DNA from 2 places in the Ferrovibrio terrae genome. Region 2 is predicted to be linked to the other one. Evidence: riboswitches for the same ligand, from Rfam matches in the RefSeq annotation. Region 2 holds a riboswitch; the other holds the start of a gene.
The links. Region 2 has a riboswitch for cobalamin ahead of FNB15_RS13245 (TonB-dependent receptor). Riboswitches for the same ligand answer to the same signal wherever they lie in the genome.
Positions count from the first base shown of each region.

Region 1 (4,533 bases), 1.1 Mb from region 2:
CAGCGCGCGGTAGAACACGATGGCGGCCACCGGACGCAGGCCATGATGCAGCGCATTCCATTGCGGCCGCAGGCTGTCGAGATCGGGATCGTGCAGGCCCGGCCAGTAGATGCCGGCGGCCGGCAGCGGCCGTGCCGGCGGCGGGTCTTCATCATGGCCGATCAGCGCGGCTGCGCGGCGCAGGCAGTTCTGCAGGTTTTCAATGCCGCCTTCGCGGAAATAGTCGAACAGTGCCGCGCGGCTGCCGTCATCGACGGTGGAGAAGCCATCCAGCCCCGGATCGGGCTGGCGGTCGCCCGGCAGGAAGGCCAGCAGGATGCCGCGCGCGCGACAGAGATCGCTCAACCGTTCGACACCATAGGTCCAGTAGCTCTGGCCGCCGAGCAGGCGCACGATCACCAGCCTGGCATGCTGGATCACGCTCTCGACGTAAAGATCGACCGCGTAAGGGTGGCCGAGCTGCAGCAGGTTGGCGAGCCGCAGGCGCGGGAAGTCGTCGGGCAGGCCGGACAGCGCGCTGCTCAGCGCCGCCAGTTCGGTATCGGCGGCCGAGAGGATGACAATGTCGCCGGGCGTCTGGCCCAGATCGACTGCACCATCGGTCGTCGCCGTGCCGCCGGGTATGGCATTGAGCAGATGCACGGCGGCGCGCTCCCGGCACCGGGCCTTAGATGGCGGCGAGGGCGGCGCGGATGGCCGCCTCGTCCAGGCCGGCCTGGCCGATCACCACCAGCCGCGTGGCGCGTGGCTCATGGCCGTGCCAGTCGCGGTCGTAATAATGCGACAGCCGCATGCCGACACCCTGCAGCACCAGCCGCATCTTCTTGCCGGCGACGGCGACAAAGCCCTTCACGCGCAGGATGTCGTGGTCTGCGATCACCGGCAGCAGGCTGTCGAGCAGCGCATCGGGTGAAGCCTGTTCCGGCAGCGTGACCGAGAAGCTGAAGAAATCCTCGTGGTCGTGGTCGTCCTCAGTGTCGTGATGCGACTTGCGCGCGGCGATGTCATCTTCGGCGGCCGCCCGCAGCCCGAGCAGGATGTCGGCGGCGATCTCCCCCTTGCTGATCGACAGGGTCTTCACGCCCTGGCGCAGATGCGCGGCGATCTCGGCGCGCACATTGTCCAGTGCGCCCTCGTCCAGCAGGTCGGCCTTGTTCAGCAGCACGAGATCGGCGCAGCCGAGCTGGTCCTCGAACAGTTCCTCCAGCGGATTGTCGTGATCCAGGCTGGGGTCGGCGGCGCGCTGGGCGGCCAGCGCTTCTTCGTCATCGGCAAAGCGGCCTTCAGCCACGGCGGCGGCGTCCACCACGGTGATCACGCCGTCCACGGTGGTGCGGCTCCTGATGCCGGGCCAGGCAAAGGCCTGCACCAGCGGCTTCGGCAGCGCGAGGCCCGAGGTCTCGATCACGATATGCGTCGGCGGTTCGGGCCGGTCGAGCAGCTTCTGCAGCGTCGGCAGGAAATCATCGGCCACCGTGCAGCACAGGCAGCCATTGGCCAGTTCGATGATGTCGTCTTCGCTGCAGTCCGGCGCGCCGCAGCTTTTCAGCAGATCGCCGTCGATGCCCATTTCGCCGAATTCATTGACGATCAGCGCGATGCGCCGGCCATTGGCGTTGGTGATCAGGTGCCGGATCAGCGTGGTCTTGCCGGCGCCGAGGAAGCCGGTGACGACGGTTGCGGGGATTTTGTTGGCGGCGGCTGCAGTCTTTTGCATTCTTCAAGCGTCCTGTTGCATGACGCCGACACGGATTGGCCCGCCGGTCCGCCGCCATGTCTCCCCTGTCGCGGGAAGGGTGGCGAGAATGGCACAGGCCGGGCACCGACACACCCCGTCCGGCACATCCGTTCGACCAAGGGCGATGGCAGGTCTCCGGGCTTGCGGGTCGTAACGGTTCGTGCGCCTTCCCGGGGGACTGTCACATCCTGCCAGTGGCCTGTTGCACGCCGCTCGCCGCCTACCGTAGCGGGGGCTGCCGCGGCTTGCGGTTTCTGTATCAGAAACCGGCACCGCGTTCCCTTTTCATCACCGCAATGTCAGGCATGACATGGCGGTGAACCATCGCGCCGGACGGTAAGCCGCGCCCCCGGTCTTGTCAAACCGGCCGCGCTTGGGCAAAAAGGGATCGGGTGGGTCCGCATGCAGCGCATTTTCTGCGCGCGTTTCAAAGAGGTTGCCATGTCCTTCAATTTCAAGATCGGCAAGTCAAAGCTCGGTCAGGCCGTTCTGCCGGCCATCCTTCTGGCAAGCCTTGCTCTTCCGGCGCTGGCCCATCCCGGTCATCCGGGCGGCGAAGCGCATGACGCCGGCTTCGCGCAAGGCTTCGCGCATCCCTTCGGCGGTTTCGATCATCTGCTGGCCATGATCGCCGTCGGCCTGTGGGCCGTGCAGTTCGCCACCCGCACCGGCAACCGCTCAGGTCTCTGGCTGCTGCCCGCCGCCTTCGTGCTGCCGATGGGCGCCGGCTTCCTGCTCGCGCTGAACGGAATTGCACTGCCCGGCGTCGAGGCCGGCATTGCGCTGTCGGTGCTGATCCTCGGCCTCGCTGTCGCCTTCGCCGCCCGCCCGCCGCTGGCCGCCGCGATGGCGGTCACCGCCGGTTTCGCCCTGTTCCACGGTTATGCGCATGGCACGGAAATGGGCGCTGGCGTCGCCACGGCTTATGCTGGTGGCATGCTGCTGGCCACCGCGCTGCTGCATGGCGTCGGCCTTGTCGTCGCCCTGCTGTCGCAGCAGGTTGCCACGCCGGTGCTGACGCGCGCGGCCGGTGCCGCCGTGGCTGTCGCCGGCGTCGTCATCCTGGTTGCCTGACAGTTTTCTCTTTCTGACCGAACCGCGTTACTGGGCAGTGGCCGGCGCAGCTGCGCTGGCCGGCCTGGTGCGCGGGTTTTCCGGCTTTGGCGGCGCGATGGTGTTCATGCCGATCGCCAGCCTGCTCTATGAGCCGAAACTCGCCGCCATCCTGCTGTTCATCGCCGACGATATTGCCGCCTTGGCCATGCTGCCCGCCGCAGTGCGCCGCTGCATCTGGCGCGAGGTGCTGCTGCTGGGCATCGCCGCGGTGATCGCGGTGCCGTTCGGCGTCGCATTGCTGGTGGTGGCCGATGCCGATGTGATGCGCTGGGTGATCTGCCTGGTGATTCTGCTCGCCGTCGTCCTGATGGCGCTGGGCTGGCGCTATACCGGGCGGCTCGGTCTGCCGGCCACGCTGGGCACCGGCATGCTGGCGGGATTGAGCGGTGGGGCGGCTGCCCTGCCGGGGCCGCCGGTGGTGCTGCTCTGGCTCGGCGGCCAGGGCAATGCCGCCACCGTGCGCGCCAACCTGATCGTGTTTTTCGGCTTCACGGCCACCGCGTCTGGCATCGCCTACTGGTGGAGCGGGCTGTTCACGCAGACCAGTCTGCTGATGTCGCTGCCGTTGATCCCGGCCTATCTGCTGCCACTTTCGCTGGGCAGCCGGCTGTTCGCGCGTTCCAGCGAACAGCAGTTCCGCCGCGTGGCGCTGGCGCTCTGCGCCTTCGCCGCCCTGTCGGGCCTGCCGTTGTGGCGGCTGCTCTAGATCAGTGCCTGTATTTGCGCGCGGCTTCTTCCAGCGCGCTGAGCAGCTGCATTTCGATCTTGCTGCCGCTGCCCTGGATGCGGTTGCCCATCACCACATAGAGCGCATCGATCTGCGCCGCGATGATGTCGAGCTGGATCGGCGTCGGCACGCCCATATCCCTGGTGAAGTCGTTCAGCGATTTGGCGAAGGCGGTCAGCAGCGGATATTTGAACATGCCGCCCATGCCCTTGATTTCGAGCGAGATGGTGCGGATCGCCTGCATCGCCTGGTCGGCGCCGATCTGGCTGTGCGCCACATCGTTCAGCGCCACGCGCAAGCCACGCAGCTTGTCGGCAACCTCAACGGTAAACTGGTCGGTGGCCTTCTCGACCACCGCTTCCAGCTTCTTGATTTCCTCAGGCTCAAGCTTGAGCTTGAAACCTTTCTTGAAATTGACCGCCTTGCGTCGCAATTCCTGCGACGGCGGCATGAAAACAGGTTTTTTAGTCATCCCGGCAGACTACATCCTACGCGTCGTCAGATGGCGTCGGCCATGATGCGACGCTCGGGTCCGGCCCAGTCGAGCCTGCGGCGGCGGCGGTCCGGGCCGAAATATTCGCCGATGCGCACGAACTGGCGCGGGCGGGCGATGGCCGAGGCGAGGCGGGTGTAAAAGCCGTTGACCGTATAGGGCTTGGCGACGAATTCCGACACGCCGCAATCGCGCGCGCGGCAGACATATTCCTCTTCGGAATTGGCCGTCATCATCACGATCGGCATCATGCGGTTCGGCGAACCGCCGTCATTGCGCACCCAATGCACGATGTCCATGCCGTTGCGGCCAAGCTTCTCCTGAGAGAGCGCCCATTCGGTGATCATGATGTCGGTGCGGCCCATGCGCAGCACGTTGACCGCGGTCTCGAAGTCGCGCGCGCGGTCGATATACTGCACATCCAGCATCTGCAGAACGTCGCGCACCATCTGGCCCATC
Region 1 covers NZ_CP041636.1:1,589,815-1,594,347, forward strand. Annotated here, with positions in the region: gene cobN (cobaltochelatase subunit CobN) at 1-642, opposite strand, end outside; gene cobW (cobalamin biosynthesis protein CobW) at 668-1,717, opposite strand; cobalamin riboswitch at 1,848-2,079, opposite strand; gene FNB15_RS07770 (HupE/UreJ family protein) at 2,180-2,812, shown strand; gene FNB15_RS07775 (sulfite exporter TauE/SafE family protein) at 2,850-3,560, shown strand; gene FNB15_RS07780 (hypothetical protein) at 3,562-4,053, opposite strand; gene FNB15_RS07785 (response regulator) at 4,080-4,533, opposite strand, start outside.
Region 1: another riboswitch for cobalamin. It lies ahead of cobW (cobalamin biosynthesis protein CobW); the one in region 2 lies ahead of FNB15_RS13245 (TonB-dependent receptor).

Region 2 (4,533 bases):
CAGTGGCCGCCGTAAAGATGGCGGCCGATTCCAGTAACGGTTGCCCTGCCCCGCTGCTGTCAGCACGATACTGCATCACCAGCGCTGTGCCCCCGACCCACAGGAACCGCAGTTCGACTGCATGATTCTCTGGCACCACCGCGATCGGGAAATCGGCCGCCGTATGCCCGGCATAGCGCTGCAGCGCCGCCATTTCGGTGTTGCGGCCCGAGAACCAGTTGTTCGGGTTCATCGAAATCCAGCCGCTGATGATCCAGGCCAGCAGGAAGACGCTGCCGATGATGCCAGCCCAGTGATGCCACAGCATCCAACCGCGATAGGGCGAAATGGCGCCGTTGCTGTAACGACGCTGCGGCCGCAGCCGCTGGATGCCGATCCAGATTCCCGTGATGGCTACGGCGATGGCGGGGCCCGACAGCCACAGAACCACATCGCGCCACAGCGGCGCATCCCGGCGCAGCACGGTGGGATAAATCCAGTGCGGCACCGAGCCCAGCCAGTTCCAGAACCTTTCGCTGCGCGTGGTGTCCAGCGCAATCTCGCCGGTGCGCGAGGACACATAGAGCTGCGTCCCCGCCGGATCGTTCAGCGAGACCAGGTAGAACGGGCGCAATGAATCGTAGCGCGCCGTCACGCTCCACTGGTCGCGGTCTTCAAGAATAGTCGTGGCCTTTGGCGCGGGTCGCACCCGCTGCACGACGGCAACGGCCCGGGCGGCATCGACGGCTTCTATCCGGCGGCCATCGCGCGCCGAAATGGTCAGTCGCGCATCATTCCAGCCGGCGATGCGATAGACCGGTTCACCGGCCAGCATTTCGAGCCGCAGGCCGCGCGGCCATTCTGACAACCCCGCCGCCGCAAGTGCGTCAGTTGGCGAAAGCCGCAGCTGCTGCCCGTCAATGACGGGCAGCAGGGAACGGCGTTCGGTTTCCGTCAGCGCCGGAAAACCGACATACATCATCACCACGCCGGAAAAGAACCACATGGCGAAGAGCAGGCAGGTGGCAATCCCGATCCAGCGATGGATCAGATACAGCCAGCGCTGCGCCTGACGAAGAAAGCGTTTCATGCCTCAGAATTTGACATGGGTGGACACGACGGCCGTGCGCGGCAGGCCCAGCACCCACTGCTGGTCGTTATAGGCCGTCTCCGCATAGACCTTGTCGAACAGGTTGTAGAGCCGAAACCCGATACTGACATCCTTGTGCGGAGTCCATTCCAGCCCGAGATCGACCACCGTGTAGTCTGGCAACTTGTTCAGGTTGGCATTGTCGCTGTAGCGCTCACCAACATAGCGAACACCGCTGCGCGCCTTCCATTCCGGCGCAAAGGCCCAGGTGAGCCACAGGTTGCCCAGCAGCTCAGGCACCTTCGGCGGCGTGTTGCCGGCCCGTGAGGCGCCGCCCGCTTCGGTGAACTCGTCGAACCGCGCATCCAGCCAGGTCGCGTTGCCTTCCAGTCGCCAGTCGCGCGCCAGATCGAAGCCCGTGGCGAATTCAACGCCGCGCGTGGACTGCTCACCGATCTGCTGCGTCAGCGTCGGGTTGCCGGGCACACGCGAGGTGATATCGGTCTTGACGATATGGTATCCGGCCAAAGTCCATTCCGCGCGGCCATTCATCAGGGACTGCTTGACGCCGACCTCGGTCTGCTTGCCGGTCGCCAGCGTGAAGCCGCGGTTGGTGGCCGACAGATTGAGGATTCCGCCAACCGGATCAGTCGCCGTGGCATACTGGCCATACACAGCCAGGTCCGGCGTCAGGTTATAGACCGTACCGGCACGCCAGGTGAGATCCGCGAACGTTTTCTCGAAGCTGTTCGCAGCATTATCGAATTGATCGCGATTCAGCACGATATGATCGAAGCGCAGCCCACCGACCAGCGTCCACTTGTCAGTGACCGACAAACGATCTTCGGCAAACAGCGAGTACTGCTTGGTCTGGGTCTGGTGGCGTGGGCGGAACGGGTCATCGCTCTGGAACAATCCGACCTGCGGACTGAACGGATCGACACTGGTGAGCGCGGCTCCGTTATCGAAATTATGCGCATACTTGAAGTCGACCTGGTTCACATCCAGCCCGACCGCACTCTGGTTCTTCAGGCCCAGGACGGAGCTTTCGATCGTGGCATCAAAGCGGTTGCCGTATTGCACCTGGTCATGAGCGATTTCGAGTGCATCCGCGCGGTCGATCAGACCGGTGCCGGCATTGTAGCTGTATGACTCGATATTGCGCCAATGGCGATTGGTGGTGAGCCGGTACAGGGTGTTGTTGAAGGTTACACTGTCGCTGGCTTCCCATTCGAATTTCAGCTGTGTCCAGTTGTCGCGATACTGGATCAGGCTGTCTTCTGCATTGTAATTCTTTTTACGGATGCTCTCGTCGAGCTGCCCGTTGATCAGCGGCGTGCCGAAATAGCGCGACGGATTCTGATAGCCATAGTCATGCGACAACGAGATAGCGAGGGTATCGCTCGCCTGCGCCCGCAGACCCAGACCGAAGACAAGACTCTCGGTTTCGTCGCGATCCACCCAGCCGTCGGACTTCCGCCCGCTGACATCGGCGCGGTAGGACACCTTGCTGTTGATCGGCCCGCCGCTGCCGGCGGCGACATGGCGTTCCAGGTTACTGCCGAACTCGAACATGGCCTCATTCTGGAATGTCGCGCTTGGCTTCTTGGGCACCACATTGACGACGCCGCCAATGCCGCCGGCGCCGTAGAGCACCGATGCCGGTCCGCGCAGGATCTCGATGCGATCCGCCGTCCAGGTATCGAAAGGGAATGTGACCGTACCGGCGCCCACATACATCTGCGTGCCATCGTAAAGCCGGAGCAGCGAATTGTGTCCGATGAAACCACGGGTCGAGATGGCGCTATGACCATTGCCGGGGTCGGCCGTTGAACTAATGCCAGCCGCCTGGCTCACCGCCTCGGTCACGGTAGCGTAGCCGCGCGCGCGGATAGTCTCCTCGGTGATCACCTCGACGCTGGCCGGGGTTTCCAGCGGCGTCAGGCCAAGGCGGCTGCCGGTGGCGGCGGGCTGTGCCAGCTGCAGGCCGGCGTCTTCATTCGGCTGCTGGCCGGCGACGCTGATCGTCGGCAGGCGGGCATCCTGTGCCAGTGCGGAGACGGTGGAGAGCAGGAGAACAGGAATGGAGAGACGGACGGATTGCGTCCGGTGAGAGTTGGAACGGGCCATGTGAAAACCTCATGCGGTGGGCCTTGTGGCACGTCACCGCGAACGAGGTTGTCTCCGAGGCCTGTGAGGAAAGCAGGCGAACGGTGGACTACCCACCGGAACACCCTGCCCGATGTGATCGCGTGTGACCACGGATGACGGCAGGTCTCCTGGCTCACGGGTCGTTGCTTTTCGTCACCTTCCCAGCGCCGTGCGGCACCAGTGGTTACTCGACGAAAAACTCTCCGCTTACAGTTGCAGGGGCAGCCGCGGCTTTAAATCTCCTGGAGGAAGATTCGCACCGCGTTCCCAGTTAGGCCCTAGCGGGCACCGTCGGATTGCAAGTTGCACAGCTGCGCTGAGTCTGTCAATTCGGAATAAGCAGGGTGCCAGACGGCCTGTAAGCCGGGTTCTGTCCATCCACACCAAAATTGCTTCTGGCGCAGACTGGACGGCCATTCCTCTGGGACGCCCATTGCTGGACGCCTCGCGCGACCGACCCGGATGACGAACCGGAAACAGTTCTGCAGGCTTGCGCCTGCTGCCATCCCTATTTGGTCTTGCTCCCGGTGGGGTTTGCCATGCCGCTTCCGTTACCGGTCGCGCGGTGCGCTCTTACCGCACCCTTTCACCCTTGCCATGACAAGTCATGGCGGTCTGCTCTCTGTGGCACTGTCCCTGGGGTCGCCCCCGCCGGGCGTTACCCGGCACCGTGTTTCCGTGGAGCCCGGACTTTCCTCGACGGTTTAACCCGCCGCGACCGTCCAGCCGTCTGGCACCGGCGCACAGGTAGGCCCTGCGCCAGCGCCAGTCAAGCGGAAACGGGCAGGGGAAATGGCTCAGCCCGCGCGCGCGCTGCTGATACGCCGCACCGTCATCTGCTCGGCGATGTGATGGATCAGGCTGGTGGTTTCGGCATCGCTGACGCCGTCCACCTGGTCCTGCCGCCAGTGACGCTGGAAGGCCCGCACCGCGGCCTCGGTGTGAGTATCATAGATACCGCTGCCTTCGATGGCATAGCCGATCTTGTCGAGCGCCACCTGCAATTCCAGCACCGCGCCGCCGCGTTCGCCGGCGCGCAATGTGGGGGCACCGGGCGAGACCTTGAAATCGGCAGCCCACCAGCGGCCGAAGCCGGCAGCATGCAGGCGGCGCCAGGGGAACAACTCGCCCGGATCTTCCTTGCGCAGCGGCGCCACATCGGAATGGCCGACATAGTTGCCCGGCATCACCTCGTGGCGACTGGCGATATCCCTGAGCAGCGCGATCAGGGCATCGATCTGCACGGCGGGAAATTCGCGATAGCCGAATTCATGGCCGGGGTTGACCAGTTCGATGCCAATGGAGCGGGCATT
Region 2 covers NZ_CP041636.1:2,712,766-2,717,298, reverse strand. Annotated here, with positions in the region: gene FNB15_RS13250 (PepSY domain-containing protein) at 1-1,069, opposite strand, end outside; gene FNB15_RS13245 (TonB-dependent receptor) at 1,073-3,199, opposite strand; cobalamin riboswitch at 3,322-3,528, opposite strand; RNA gene rnpB (RNase P RNA component class A) at 3,564-3,954, opposite strand; gene FNB15_RS13235 (peptidoglycan recognition protein family protein) at 4,018-4,533, opposite strand, start outside.